One region of the Pseudomonas urmiensis genome, then DNA from elsewhere that is predicted to be linked to it. Evidence: predicted binding sites of a transcription regulator. Region 1 holds the regulator's gene; each other region holds the start of a gene.
What was found. The regulator sigma-54, encoded in region 1, starts transcription at its own class of promoters, with help from an activator protein. The targets are predictions, from matches to a motif close to ANTGGCATNNANNTTGCTNT.

Region 1 (3,081 bases):
GATCAAAGGCAACACCGTGACCATGACCCGTGCCGCCAATGGCGACATCGACGTGGTGACCTCGGTGGGCAACCTGGCCTACTTCGAACAGCAGCAGAGCGCCGCCAAGCCCGACAAGATGAAAGGCTGGGCTGTGACCATCCAGTACCAGGCGCAGAAAGACACGGTGATCCTCACCGACCGCGCCAAGGTCGAGAACGAAGGCAACACCACCGAAGGCGAGAAGATCGTCTACAACACCAAGTCCCAGGTGGCGACCGCCGGCCGTGGCGGCAATGTGTCCACGCCACGTCAGCGTATCGACATGGTGATCCAGCCGAAGAAGAAGGCCGAGTAAATGGCAACCCTCAAAGCCCAGCACCTGGCCAAGAGCTACAAGGGCCGCCAGGTGGTTCGCGATGTCAGCCTGTCGATCGACAGCGGCCAGATCGTCGGTCTGCTGGGGCCTAACGGCGCCGGCAAGACCACTTGCTTCTACATGATCGTCGGCCTGGTCCAGGCCGACCAGGGCCGCGTGCTGATCGACAGCAACGACGTCAGCCATCAGCCCATGCACGGTCGCGCACGCGCCGGCATTGGCTACCTGCCGCAGGAAGCCTCGATCTTCCGCAAGCTGTCGGTGGCCGACAACATCATGGCCATTCTCGAGACCCGCAAGGAACTCGACCGTGATGGCCGGCGCAAGGAGCTGGAAAGCCTGCTGCAGGAATTCCACATCAGCCACATCCGCGACAACCTCGGCATGAGCCTTTCCGGTGGCGAACGTCGCCGGGTCGAGATTGCCCGCGCCCTGGCGACCGCGCCGAAGTTCATCCTGCTCGATGAACCCTTCGCTGGTGTCGACCCGATTTCCGTGGGCGACATCAAGCAAATTATCCACCACCTCAAGGCCAAGGGTATCGGTGTACTGATCACCGACCACAACGTCCGCGAGACCTTGGATATCTGTGAAACCGCGTACATCGTCAACGATGGCCAGCTGATCGCCGAAGGCGATGCCGAGACCATCCTGGCCAACGATCTGGTCAAGGAAGTTTACCTGGGTCACGAGTTCCGACTCTGATGCCCAGGCTTGCCTGAGCACTGTCAGACGGCCAGTAAAACGGCCTCTGCCCGGCTTAAGTGCTACAGTGCTCTAGGCAAACGCTACAAATTAAGGCATATAACTTGCTTGAAATTGGCGCCGCGGCGCCCTTCGTGTAGTGGATGGCGCATGCGCGCCGGCGAACAAGGTATTAAGCCCCAGCCATGAAACCATCGCTCGTCCTAAAAATGGGCCAGCAACTGACGATGACCCCTCAGTTGCAACAGGCCATTCGTCTGCTTCAGCTCTCCACCCTGGACCTTCAACAGGAAATCCAGGAGGCGCTGGAATCCAACCCGATGCTCGAACGTCAGGAAGACGGCGAGGACTTCGACAACAGCGACCCGATGGCCGATAACGCCGAGAGCAAGCCGGCTGCCGAAGCTCAGGACAACAGTTTCCAGGAAAGCACCGTCTCCACCGAGAACCTCGAGGACGGCGAATGGAGCGAGCGCATCCCCAACGAATTACCAGTCGACACCGCCTGGGAAGATATCTACCAGACCAGTGCCAGCAGCCTGCCCAGCAACGATGACGACGAGTGGGATTTCACCACCCGCACCTCTGCTGGCGAAAGCCTGCAAAGCCACCTGCTGTGGCAACTGAACCTGGCGCCGATGTCCGACACCGACCGCCTGATCGCGGTCACCCTGATCGACAGCATCAACCAGCAGGGCTACCTGGAAGACACCCTCGAGGAAATCTGCGCAGGGTTCGACCCGGAGCTGGATATCGAGCTCGATGAGGTCGAGGCAGTTCTGCACCGCATCCAACAGTTCGAGCCAGCCGGCGTCGCCGCGCGCACCCTGGGCGAATGCCTGCTGCTGCAACTGCGCCAACTGCCCGGCAACACGCCGTGGATGGCCGAGGCCCAGCGCCTGGTCACCGACTTCATCGACCTGCTCGGCAGCCGCGACTACAGCCAGCTGATGCGCCGCATGAAGCTCAAGGAAGACGAGCTGCGCCAGGTCATCGAACTGGTACAGACCCTCAACCCACGCCCAGGCTCGCAGATCGAATCCAGCGAACCTGAGTACGTGGTGCCCGACGTGATCGTGCGCAAGGACAGCGAGCGCTGGCTGGTCGAGCTGAACCAGGAAGCCATCCCACGCCTGCGGGTCAACCCGCAGTACGCAGGCTTCGTGCGCCGCGCCGACACCAGCGCCGACAACACCTTCATGCGCAATCAGCTGCAGGAAGCGCGCTGGTTCATCAAGAGCCTGCAAAGCCGCAACGAGACCCTGATGAAGGTGGCCACGCAGATCGTCGAGCACCAGCGTGGCTTCCTCGACCATGGCGACGAGGCGATGAAGCCGTTGGTTCTGCATGACATCGCCGAAGCGGTGGGCATGCACGAGTCGACGATTTCCCGGGTTACCACCCAGAAATACATGCACACCCCGCGTGGCATCTACGAACTGAAATACTTTTTCTCAAGCCACGTGAGCACCGCCGAAGGCGGCGAATGCTCGTCTACGGCGATCCGCGCGATCATCAAGAAATTGGTTGCGGCGGAAAATCAGAAAAAGCCATTGAGTGACAGCAAGATCGCTGGTTTACTGGAGGCACAAGGCATCCAGGTAGCCCGTCGCACCGTCGCCAAGTACCGCGAGTCGCTCGGCATCGCACCGTCGAGTGAACGCAAGCGACTGATGTAGCCCCGGGATGTGCCACAGCGTTTGTGTGGCAGGTGCAATACCTGCCTCTTTATGCACGGGCAACAAAGGAGAAGCTGTATGCAAGTCAACATCAGTGGACAGCATGTAGAAGTTACCCAACCTCTTCGCGACTATGTGCTTGAAAAGCTCGCCCGCGTGGAGGGTCACTTCGACAAGATCACCAACGTGACGGTGATCATGAAGGTTGAAAAGCTTCAGCAGAAAATTGAAGCGACCCTGCAGATTCCCGGCGGCGAAGTGGTTGCCAATGCCGAACACCAAGACATGTATGCAGCGATCGATGCTTTGGCTGACAAGCTCGACCGCCAATTGAAAAAA
Region 2 (3,081 bases), 5.1 Mb from region 1:
CTTGAAGCGACTGTTGATGGCATAGAAAGGCATGACCTGGACCTCGACGCCGTCGATCACCAGGGGTTCGTCTTCCTGGGCATCGGGGTGGCGAATGTCGATGACGATCTGGCCAGGCAGGGCTTCGCCCACTTCCTCGACCTGAATGTCCTGGCCCAGCTCGTCGATAACGTGGTCGATCGAGATGAAACGGGCACGCTCCAAGGCGCGCTCGAGTACCTGCATGTCGAACTGGTTTTCTTCGTGCACGACCCGGTGCGGTTTGGCACAGGTGGTCGGGTTCACCGAGATCACGCCGCAGTATTCTGGCATGTGCTTGGCGAACTCGGCGGTACCGATCTGATAAGCGGTGTCGATGATGTCCTGCTTGTGGCTGGCCAACAGCGGGCGCAGTACCAACTTGTCGGTGGCATGGTCGATCACTGCCAGGTTAGGCAGGGTCTGGCTGGACACCTGGGAGATCGCCTCGCCGGTGACCAGGGCATCGATTTCCAGACGGTCGGCGATTTTCGCCGAGGCGCGCAACATCATGCGCTTGAGGGTGACGCCCATGTAGCTGTTGTCGACCTTGCCGAGAATCTCCCCGACCACTTCTTCGAACGGCACGCTGATGAACAGCACGCGCTGGCTGCTGCCGTATTTCTTCCACAGGTAGTGGGCAACTTCCATCACCCCCAGCTCGTGGGCACGGCCGCCGAGGTTGAAGAAGCAGAAGTGGGTCATCAGGCCGCGGCGCATCATCTGGTAGGCGGCCACCGTGGAGTCGAAGCCACCGGACATCAACACCAACGTCTGCTCCAGGGCGCCCAGCGGATAGCCGCCGATGCCCTGGTGCTGGTTGTGGATCACGTACAGGCGCTGGTCGCGGATCTCGATGCGCACCATCACTTCTGGGGTCTTCAGGTCGATCCCGGAGGCGCCGCACTGCTGACGCAGTTGGCTGCCGACGTAGCGATCGACGTCCATCGAAGTGAAGTCATGGTGGCCGCCGCGCTTGCAGCGTACGGCGAAGCGTTTACCGGCCAGCAGGTGACCGAAGTGCTGCTTGCACTTCTCGACGATATCGTCGAAGTCGCCCAGCGGGTATTCCTCCACTTGCAGGAAGTGGGTGATCCCCGGCATGCAGGACAGGCGCTCGATCATCTCGCGCTGGACTTTTTCGTCTTCGACGCGGGTGACCACTTCGAGGTTGTCCCAGACACCATCGACCTTCAGCTCAGGGTCCAGATCCTTGAGCACATTGCGAATGTTCTTCGCGAGCTGACGGATGAAGCGCTTGCGCACCGGCCGGCTCTTGATGGTGATTTCTGGGAAGACTTTGACGATAAGTTTCATGGGTAAACAGCGCGCCCAGGGCCTGCCGAAAATGAGGGGCGCGAATTATAGCGGAAATTGCTCAGGATTTGACCAACTTTTGTACAGAAGGTTTGACTTTCTCTGCCAAGCCCTGTTTTACAGGCCTGCAGCTATCGCGGGGCAAGCCCGCTCCTATGTAGCCTGCACGTTCTCCTGTATAGGCTGCGTGGGAGCGGGCTTGCCCCGCGATAGAGCCCTGACAATGAGCGATAGCTGAGTTACGCACCATTACGGTGCGCAACCTTTCAAAAACGCGTCTTATCAGTGCGTCGCAGCCCGCCCATCCCTGAATAAATGCCCCTAAACGCCTGCTTTTGTCCCGCCCTCGCCATTTTTGGGCACTGGCATGCAATTTGCTCCCTTGTGAGGCAGGTAAGCTTGGCCGACTATGCGCGCCCGGCGACACCCTTTTTCCAGGGCAGCGGCCCACCGCGCTCTAGACCATCCGGAGGACAACATGTCGAAGTCGGTTCAGCTCATCAAAGATCATGACGTCAAGTGGATTGATCTGCGTTTCACGGACACCAAAGGCAAGCAGCAACACGTCACCATGCCAGCTCGCGATGCGCTGGATGATGAGTTCTTCGAAGCTGGCAAGATGTTCGATGGCTCCTCCATCGAAGGTTGGAAAGGCATCGAAGCCTCCGACATGATCCTGCTGCCGGATGACAGCACCGCCGTGCTGGACCCGTTCACCGAAGAGCCGACCCTGATCCTGGTCTGCGACGTGATCGAGCCGTCCACCATGCAAGGCTACGACCGCGACCCACGCGCTATCGCTCGTCGCGCCGAAGAGTACCTGAAGACCACCGGTATCGGTGACACCGTCTTCGTCGGTCCAGAGCCTGAGTTCTTCATCTTCGACGACGTCAAGTTCAAGTCCGACATCTCCGGTTCGATGTTCAAGATCTTCTCCGAGCAAGGCTCGTGGATGACCGACCAGGACGTCGAAGGCGGCAACAAAGGCCACCGTCCAGGCGTCAAAGGCGGCTACTTCCCGCTGCCGCCGGTCGACCACGACCACGAAATCCGCACCGCAATGTGCAACGCCCTGGAAGAAATGGGCCAGGTCGTCGAAGTTCACCACCACGAAGTGGCAACTGCCGGCCAGAACGAAATCGGCGTCAAGTTCAACACCCTGGTAGCCAAGGCTGACGAAGTTCAGACCCTGAAGTACTGCGTGCACAACGTTGCCGACGCCTACGGCCGCACCGCGACCTTCATGCCTAAGCCACTGTACGGTGACAACGGCTCGGGCATGCACGTGCACATGTCGATCGCCAAAGAAGGCAAGAACACCTTCGCTGGTGAAGGCTATGCCGGCCTGTCGGAAACCGCCCTGTACTTCATCGGCGGCATCATCAAGCACGGTAAAGCCCTGAACGGCTTCACCAACCCGGCTACCAACTCCTACAAGCGTCTGGTACCAGGCTTCGAAGCTCCGGTCATGCTGGCCTACTCGGCCCGTAACCGTTCGGCTTCGATCCGTATCCCTTACGTTTCCAGCCCGAAAGCCCGCCGCATCGAAGCGCGCTTCCCGGACCCAGCTGCCAACCCATACCTGTGCTTCGCCGCACTGCTGATGGCTGGCCTGGACGGCATCCAGAACAAGATCCACCCAGGCGATGCCGCCGACAAGAACCTGTACGACCTGCCGCCTGAAGAGGCCAAGGAAATCCCACAGGTTTGCGGTAGCCTGAAAGAAGCCCTGGAAGAGCTGGACAA
Region 3 (3,081 bases), 530 kb from region 1:
TGACCGACTCGTTCAACGAGGTGATGCCTTCCAGGCTGCTGAACTGCGCCAGCTGGGCAACGAACTCGCCGTTTTCCTGTGGGTCCAGCGGGTTCTGGTGCTGCATCTGGGTAACCAGCAGCTGCAGGAACGCATCCTTGCCCAAGCTATCGGTACCGGTCTTGGACGCCGTATCGGTCGTGGTCTTTTTAGTGCCGGTGCTGACGCCCGATGCCGAGATCACATCGTTGAGGTTCACACCGTTTGAAGTATCGATTGCCATGGTCCGGATTCCTTATCACTGACCCAGGGTCAGTACTTTCTGCATCATGGTCTTGGCAGTGTTCATCAGCTCGGCGTTGGTCTGGAACGAACGGTTGGCGGAGATCATGTCAGCCATCTCTTCAACCACGTTGACGTTCGGGTAGTAGACGTAGCCGTCCTTGTTCGCCGCCGGATGATTCGGCTCGTAGCGCGCTTCAAGGTTGCTCTGATCTTCCACGATGCCCATGACCTGCACACCCTGACCGGCTTCACCCTGATCCTGGAACAGCGACTGGCCTACGCCACCCTGGGCCTGCTGGAAGGTGGTGGCGAACACTGGGTGACGCGCACGGTAGGTCTGGTCGATGCTCGAGGACACGGTCTCGGCGTTAGCGATGTTCGACGCCACGGTGTTGAGGCGGGTGTTCTGCGCACTCATGCCGCTACCGGCGATATTGAAAACGTTGGCAAGGGACATGGTCACTCTCCGCGCAGGGCCGATACCAGCCCTTTGAATTTACTGTTGAGCATGGTGAAGCTGGCCTGGAAACCGATCGCGTTTTCGGCATAGTTGGCCTGCTCGATCTGGGCATCCACGGTGTTCTGGTCGATCGACGGCTGCATCGGCGTGCGGTATTGCAGGGTGTCGTCGGCCATGGCCAGGCCTTCGGCCTCGATATGCCGGGTGTTGGTCCGGTCCAGGGCAATACGCCCCTTCTGCTGCTTGTCGGCCTCGGCAGCCAGCACCGAGGAGAAATCCAAGTCGCGCGCTTTGAAGTTGGGCGTGTCGGCGTTGGTAATGTTGTTGGCCAGCACTTCAGCGCGCTGGGCGCGGAAGCTCAGAGCCTTTTCGTGAATGCCAAGCGCCTTGTCGAAACTGATGCTCATGTCTGGAAACCTTCGACGGTTGACCGGAGTGTCGTTGGCCAAGCTATAGCAAGGCCTGTGCCAATCTTGGAAAAGCCCGGAAAGCCTGGGCTTGGGCCAACTCGACCAACGCCGTCATGCCAGAAAAGCGGCAAACTGCTTCCGCTCACGCAGCGGCAAGCGGCAATCGATCAGCGGCAAAAGCGGCAAAGCAAAAAATTGACGCCAGGCAAAAGTGTCAATTAGCCATCAATTACGCTAGCATCCGCGACCGCGCTGATATGTGGCATGAGGCCACTATCTTATGGATCGAAGGTCTCACGCCACGCATGGATGCGCGTTGTTTTCCCACTGTTTTCCAAGGAAAGAACCCGTGGCTCCGTTGACCTTCCGCAAAACCTTGCTGGCCCTGGCCATCACCACCAGCGCCCTGCCCGCCTTCGCCGAAACCGTGCAACTGACCAATGCCGGCTACAAGAGCGAACACCAGACCCATAACGGCGACCTCGAATTCACTGGCAGCTATACCGGCGGCAGTGACGAAGACGCTATCGAGCTCAATGGCTCGACCATCACCGGCAACCTGATCCTCAACAGCACCATTAACAGCACCGGTGATTTTGCCGGTGGCGTCGACATGGACAGCTGGGAAGACAACCTGGGCTGGGCACGCAACACCATCGAAGGCGACGTGATCAACAAAGGCAGCATCACCGCCACGGGCGGTGGCGCCAACGCGCTGATGATCGATCCGGCCTACATCGGCGGCAGCGTAATCAACCAAGGCTTGCTGGCAGCGATTGGCGAACCGCTGGATGACGATGGCGAAATCGACGTGGCCCGTGCCCTGGACTTCTCCGGCACCTCGCTGATCGAAGGCGACCTGGTCAATGCCAGCACCGGCCGCATCGTCGCCAAAGGTGAAGACTCGCGCGGGATCAACCTCGAAGGCGGCACCATCAAGGGCAAGCTGATCAACTTCGGCACTATCGAAGTCAGCGGCGATGGCGCCACGGCCATCGACGCCACCACCAGCAAGTACGGCGACATGGTTGACCTGGCGGGCATCGAAAACCACGGCACCATCATCGCCACCGGTGAAGATGCCAACGGCATCATGCTCGATGGCGCCAGCCTGAGCAGCGCCGACGGTGTCCACCTGCTCAACACCGGCAAGATCATTGCCCAAGACGCCGCGATCACCATTGGCAACGTCGATTTCGATGGCCCTGGTCTGCAGCCTTGGTATCAGCAACACGGCGACCTGAACATCTACAACAGCGGCAGCATCATTTCCCAGGATGAAGCCATCGACGCTTCCGAGGCTAACCGCCCGGTCGAGCTGATCCTGCGCAAAGGCAGCGTCATCGTCGGCAACCTGATCGACCTGTCGAACATCGAAGTCGAGGGCGACACCTCGTTCACCGGCACCGACAGCAGCGCCGATGGCGCCAACATTCGCCTGAAGGATAACGGCTGGATCAATGTCGGCTCGGCCAGCGACAACCTGGCCACCACGCTGTCGCTGCAGTCGGCGCACACCAGCATTGCCGGCAACCTGTACGTAGCGGGCAACTCGGCACTGGGCCTGACCCTGGGTGCCGACACCGATCCGTCGCGGGCGGTGGTACAGGTCAGCGGCACTGCCGAATTCGGTCAAGGCGCCCAGTTGAAACTGGCCGCGCGCGGCAACGACTTCAGCGCCAACGGCAGCAGCTACACCTTGATCGAGGCTGGCAAACTGCAAGTGCTCGATGCCAGCGGCGAGAATGTCGACCCACAAGGCACCATCGCCGTCACCAGCACGTCGGCCCTGCTCAATGTCGACAGCAGCGTCATTCGTGACAATCAAGTGGTGGCGGTGGTCACCACCAAGAGCCAGCAAGGCATCGACCAGATCCTTGAGCAGCATGGTGGCTCGGACAACCACAAGCGCTCGCTTGGCGCCCTGGTCCAGGACGGCATCCTGGG
Region 4 (3,081 bases), 2.8 Mb from region 1:
GGCTAAAGCCTAAACAGGGTTGAGTCGCATTTATTTACTTATCCTTTCATCGGCAGAAAGGTTACGTCCTTATGACAAATCGATCATTCACACTGTGACTCGCATTCGTTAGAACTGAACTCAGGTCGTTTCGCAATGGAACGACACTTCTGCTCGCGACGCCGGCAGCGAGCGCAAAACCGGCAGAAAGATTCTGCCCGGCCTCAGAGAGGCCGACGGGACATTACAGTCAACAAGTGAGGGCAACACCCTATGAGAAGACTTAAGCGTGATCCGTTGGAAAGAGCATATTCACGTGGCTACCAGTATGGGGTCACCGGCAAATCTCGCGAACTTTGCCCCTTCACCCTTCCATCCGTTCGCCAGGCCTGGATCAACGGCTGGCGCGAAGGTCGCGGAGATAACTGGGACGGTATGACCGGCACCGCTGGCATCCATAGACTCAACGAAAATCACGCCGTTGGCTGAACGAGGACATTGAATTCGAGTCACCATGCACGCCCCATCCGGGCGGCGGGCTACGGCCCAGGGGCCCCTTGATGGGGCCCTTTTTTATGCCCCGCCGTTACTGGCGCGGCATGGCAGCGATGGCATCCACCGCCTGGCGAATCAACGCCGGGCCCTTGTAGATGAAGCCCGAATAGATCTGTACCAGGCTCGCACCCGCGGCGATCTTCTCGGCAGCATGCCGGCCTTCGGTAATCCCGCCCGCAGCGATGATCGGCATCCGCCCGGACAGCTCGCCCGCCAGCACCTTCACCGTGTGGGTGCTTTTTTCCAGCACTGGAGCCCCCGACAGCCCACCCGCCTCGCCGCCGAACGGCAGGCCTTCGACGCCTTCGCGAGACAGCGTGGTGTTGGTGGCGATCACTGCATCCATACCCGACTCGAGCAAGGCCGCCGCTACCAGGGCAGTTTCTTCATCGGTCATGTCCGGGGCGATCTTGATCGCCATCGGCACGCGCTTGCCATGCTCGCTCGCCAGTTGCTCGCGGCGCACGGCCAGGGCATCGAGCAGTTGCTTGAGCGAGTCACCGAACTGCAGCGAACGCAGGCCCGGGGTATTCGGCGAGCTGACGTTGACGGTGATATAGCTGGCGTCGTTGTAGACCTTCTCCAGGCCGATCAGGTAGTCGTCAACCGCGCGCTCGACCGGGGTGTCGAAGTTCTTGCCAATATTGATGCCCAGGATGCCGTCATAGCGCGAAGCCCGCACCCGCGTGAGCAAATGATCGACGCCTAGGTTGTTGAAGCCCATGCGGTTGATGATCGCGCTCGCCTCTGGCAGACGGAACAGGCGCGGCTTGGGGTTGCCCGGTTGCGCACGCGGGGTCACGGTGCCGATCTCGACGAAGCCAAAACCCAGCTGGGCGAAGCCATCGATGGCCGCGCCATTCTTGTCCAAGCCCGCGGCCAGGCCCACCGGGTTGGCGAAGTTCAAGCCCATGACGGTCACCGGGGTTGCTGCCGGCTGCTTGCACAGCAAGCCATTGAGCCCCAGCCGGCCACCTGCGCCGATCAGGTCGAGGGACAGGTCGTGGGAGGTTTCCGGAGAAAGCTTGAACAACAGCTGGCGGGCCAGGGTATACATGGGCGGGCAAGACTCGGGGGTGAGTGAGGGGGCGATTATAGCCAGCACGCCGCCGCCGCGACAGGCCTTTACCGCACCTCTGGCATATCGCTTGCTTCGCTCAGGCTTCAAAGCCTATTCAGTACGGGCGAGGAGCTTCGTGAATACATTCCCCCGCGCAACACCTCTGGCCTGGGTCAACGGCAGCGATGCACCGGAAAAGCCCAGCCTGGACATTGGCTTCATGGCTCTGACCGATTGTGCTTCGGTAGTGGTCGCAGCCACCCAAGGCTTTGCCCAGCAACAGGGCCTGACCCTCAACCTCAAGCGCCAGGCCTCCTGGGCCGGCCTGCGCGATAAACTGGTCAGCGGCGAACTCGACGCGGCGCACTGCCTATATGGCCTGATCTACGCCGTACACCTGGGTATCGGCGGAGTACCGGCCAGCGACATGGCGGTGCTCATGGGCCTCAACCAGAATGCCCAGGCGATCAACCTGTCGCCGGCCCTGCAACGCAAGGGCGTGACCAGCCCTGAAGCACTGGCCAGGCTTGCGCACCAAAATGGCCCACGACTGACCTTCGCCCAGACCTTCCCCACCGGCACCCACGCGATGTGGTTGTACTACTGGCTGGCCAGCCAAGGCATTCATCCACTGCGCGACGTGCACAGTGTCGTGGTGCCACCGGCGCAGATGGTCGCTCACGTCCAGGCCGGGCGTATCGATGGCTTTTGCGTCGGCGAACCCTGGTCGGCCGATGCCGTGGCCCAAGGCCAAGGTTTCACCCTGGCCACCAGTCAGTCGATCTGGCCAGATCATCCAGAAAAAGTCCTCGGTTGCGCGCGCGCCTTTGCCGAGCAATACCCCAACAGCGCCCGAGCCTTGATCACAGCCATTCTCGCCGCCAGCCGCTTCATCGAGCAGAGCCCGGAAAACCGCCGCAGCACCGCCCAGTTGCTCAGCGGCAAGGCGTACCTGGATACGCCGCTGGAAAACATCGAGCCGCGCTTGCTCGGCGACTACCAGGACGGCCTGGGCAACCGCTGGCAAGACCGGCATGCGCTGCGCCTGTTCGACCAAGGCCGGGCCAACCTGCCGTACCTGTCCGACGGCATGTGGTTCATGACTCAGTTCCGCCGCTGGGGTCTTTTGCGCGAAGACCCTGATTACCTCGACGTCGCTCGCCAGGTGCAGCAGCTGGCGCTCTACCGGGAAGCTGCGGCAGCACTCGGCGTGCCTTGCGCTGAGCTGCCAATGCGCAGCAGCCTGCTGATCGACGGCATCCGCTGGGATGGCAGCGATCCCCACGGCTATGCGCGCAGCTTTCGCCTGCATGCCATGGCTGAAACACCCAGCGCCCGTGTCGGTCTGTGAGGGGGACGAACATGCTACGCATCCTGCTGATCGACGACACCGAAAAGAAAGTTGGCCGGCTCAAGGCCGCACTGGTCGAAGCCGGCTTCGAGGTCATCGAAGCTGGCGGGCTGACCATCGACCTGCCCGCCTGCGT

Region 2: the regulator sigma-54 is predicted to act here: its motif matches at 1,697-1,716, upstream of glnA (glutamate--ammonia ligase).
Region 3: the regulator sigma-54 is predicted to act here: its motif matches at 1,177-1,196, upstream of flgB (flagellar basal body rod protein FlgB).
Region 4: the regulator sigma-54 is predicted to act here: its motif matches at 1,670-1,689, upstream of HU737_RS14215 (CmpA/NrtA family ABC transporter substrate-binding protein).

What each region holds. Positions count from the first base shown of each region.
Region 1 covers NZ_JABWRE020000001.1:342,258-345,338, reverse strand. Annotated here, with positions in the region: gene lptA (lipopolysaccharide transport periplasmic protein LptA) at 1-337, shown strand, start outside; gene lptB (LPS export ABC transporter ATP-binding protein) at 338-1,063, shown strand; gene HU737_RS01515 (RNA polymerase factor sigma-54) at 1,249-2,742, shown strand; gene hpf (ribosome hibernation-promoting factor, HPF/YfiA family) at 2,821-3,081, shown strand, end outside.
Region 2 covers NZ_JABWRE020000001.1:5,454,349-5,457,429, reverse strand. Annotated here, with positions in the region: gene thiI (tRNA uracil 4-sulfurtransferase ThiI) at 1-1,335, opposite strand, end outside; gene glnA (glutamate--ammonia ligase) at 1,814-3,081, shown strand, end outside.
Region 3 covers NZ_JABWRE020000001.1:869,173-872,253, reverse strand. Annotated here, with positions in the region: gene flgD (flagellar hook assembly protein FlgD) at 1-262, opposite strand, end outside; gene flgC (flagellar basal body rod protein FlgC) at 278-721, opposite strand; gene flgB (flagellar basal body rod protein FlgB) at 724-1,131, opposite strand; gene HU737_RS03990 (autotransporter family protein) at 1,493-3,081, shown strand, end outside.
Region 4 covers NZ_JABWRE020000001.1:3,151,175-3,154,255, forward strand. Annotated here, with positions in the region: gene rmf (ribosome modulation factor) at 253-468, shown strand; gene HU737_RS14210 (quinone-dependent dihydroorotate dehydrogenase) at 566-1,591, opposite strand; gene HU737_RS14215 (CmpA/NrtA family ABC transporter substrate-binding protein) at 1,731-2,945, shown strand; gene HU737_RS14220 (ANTAR domain-containing response regulator) at 2,957-3,081, shown strand, end outside.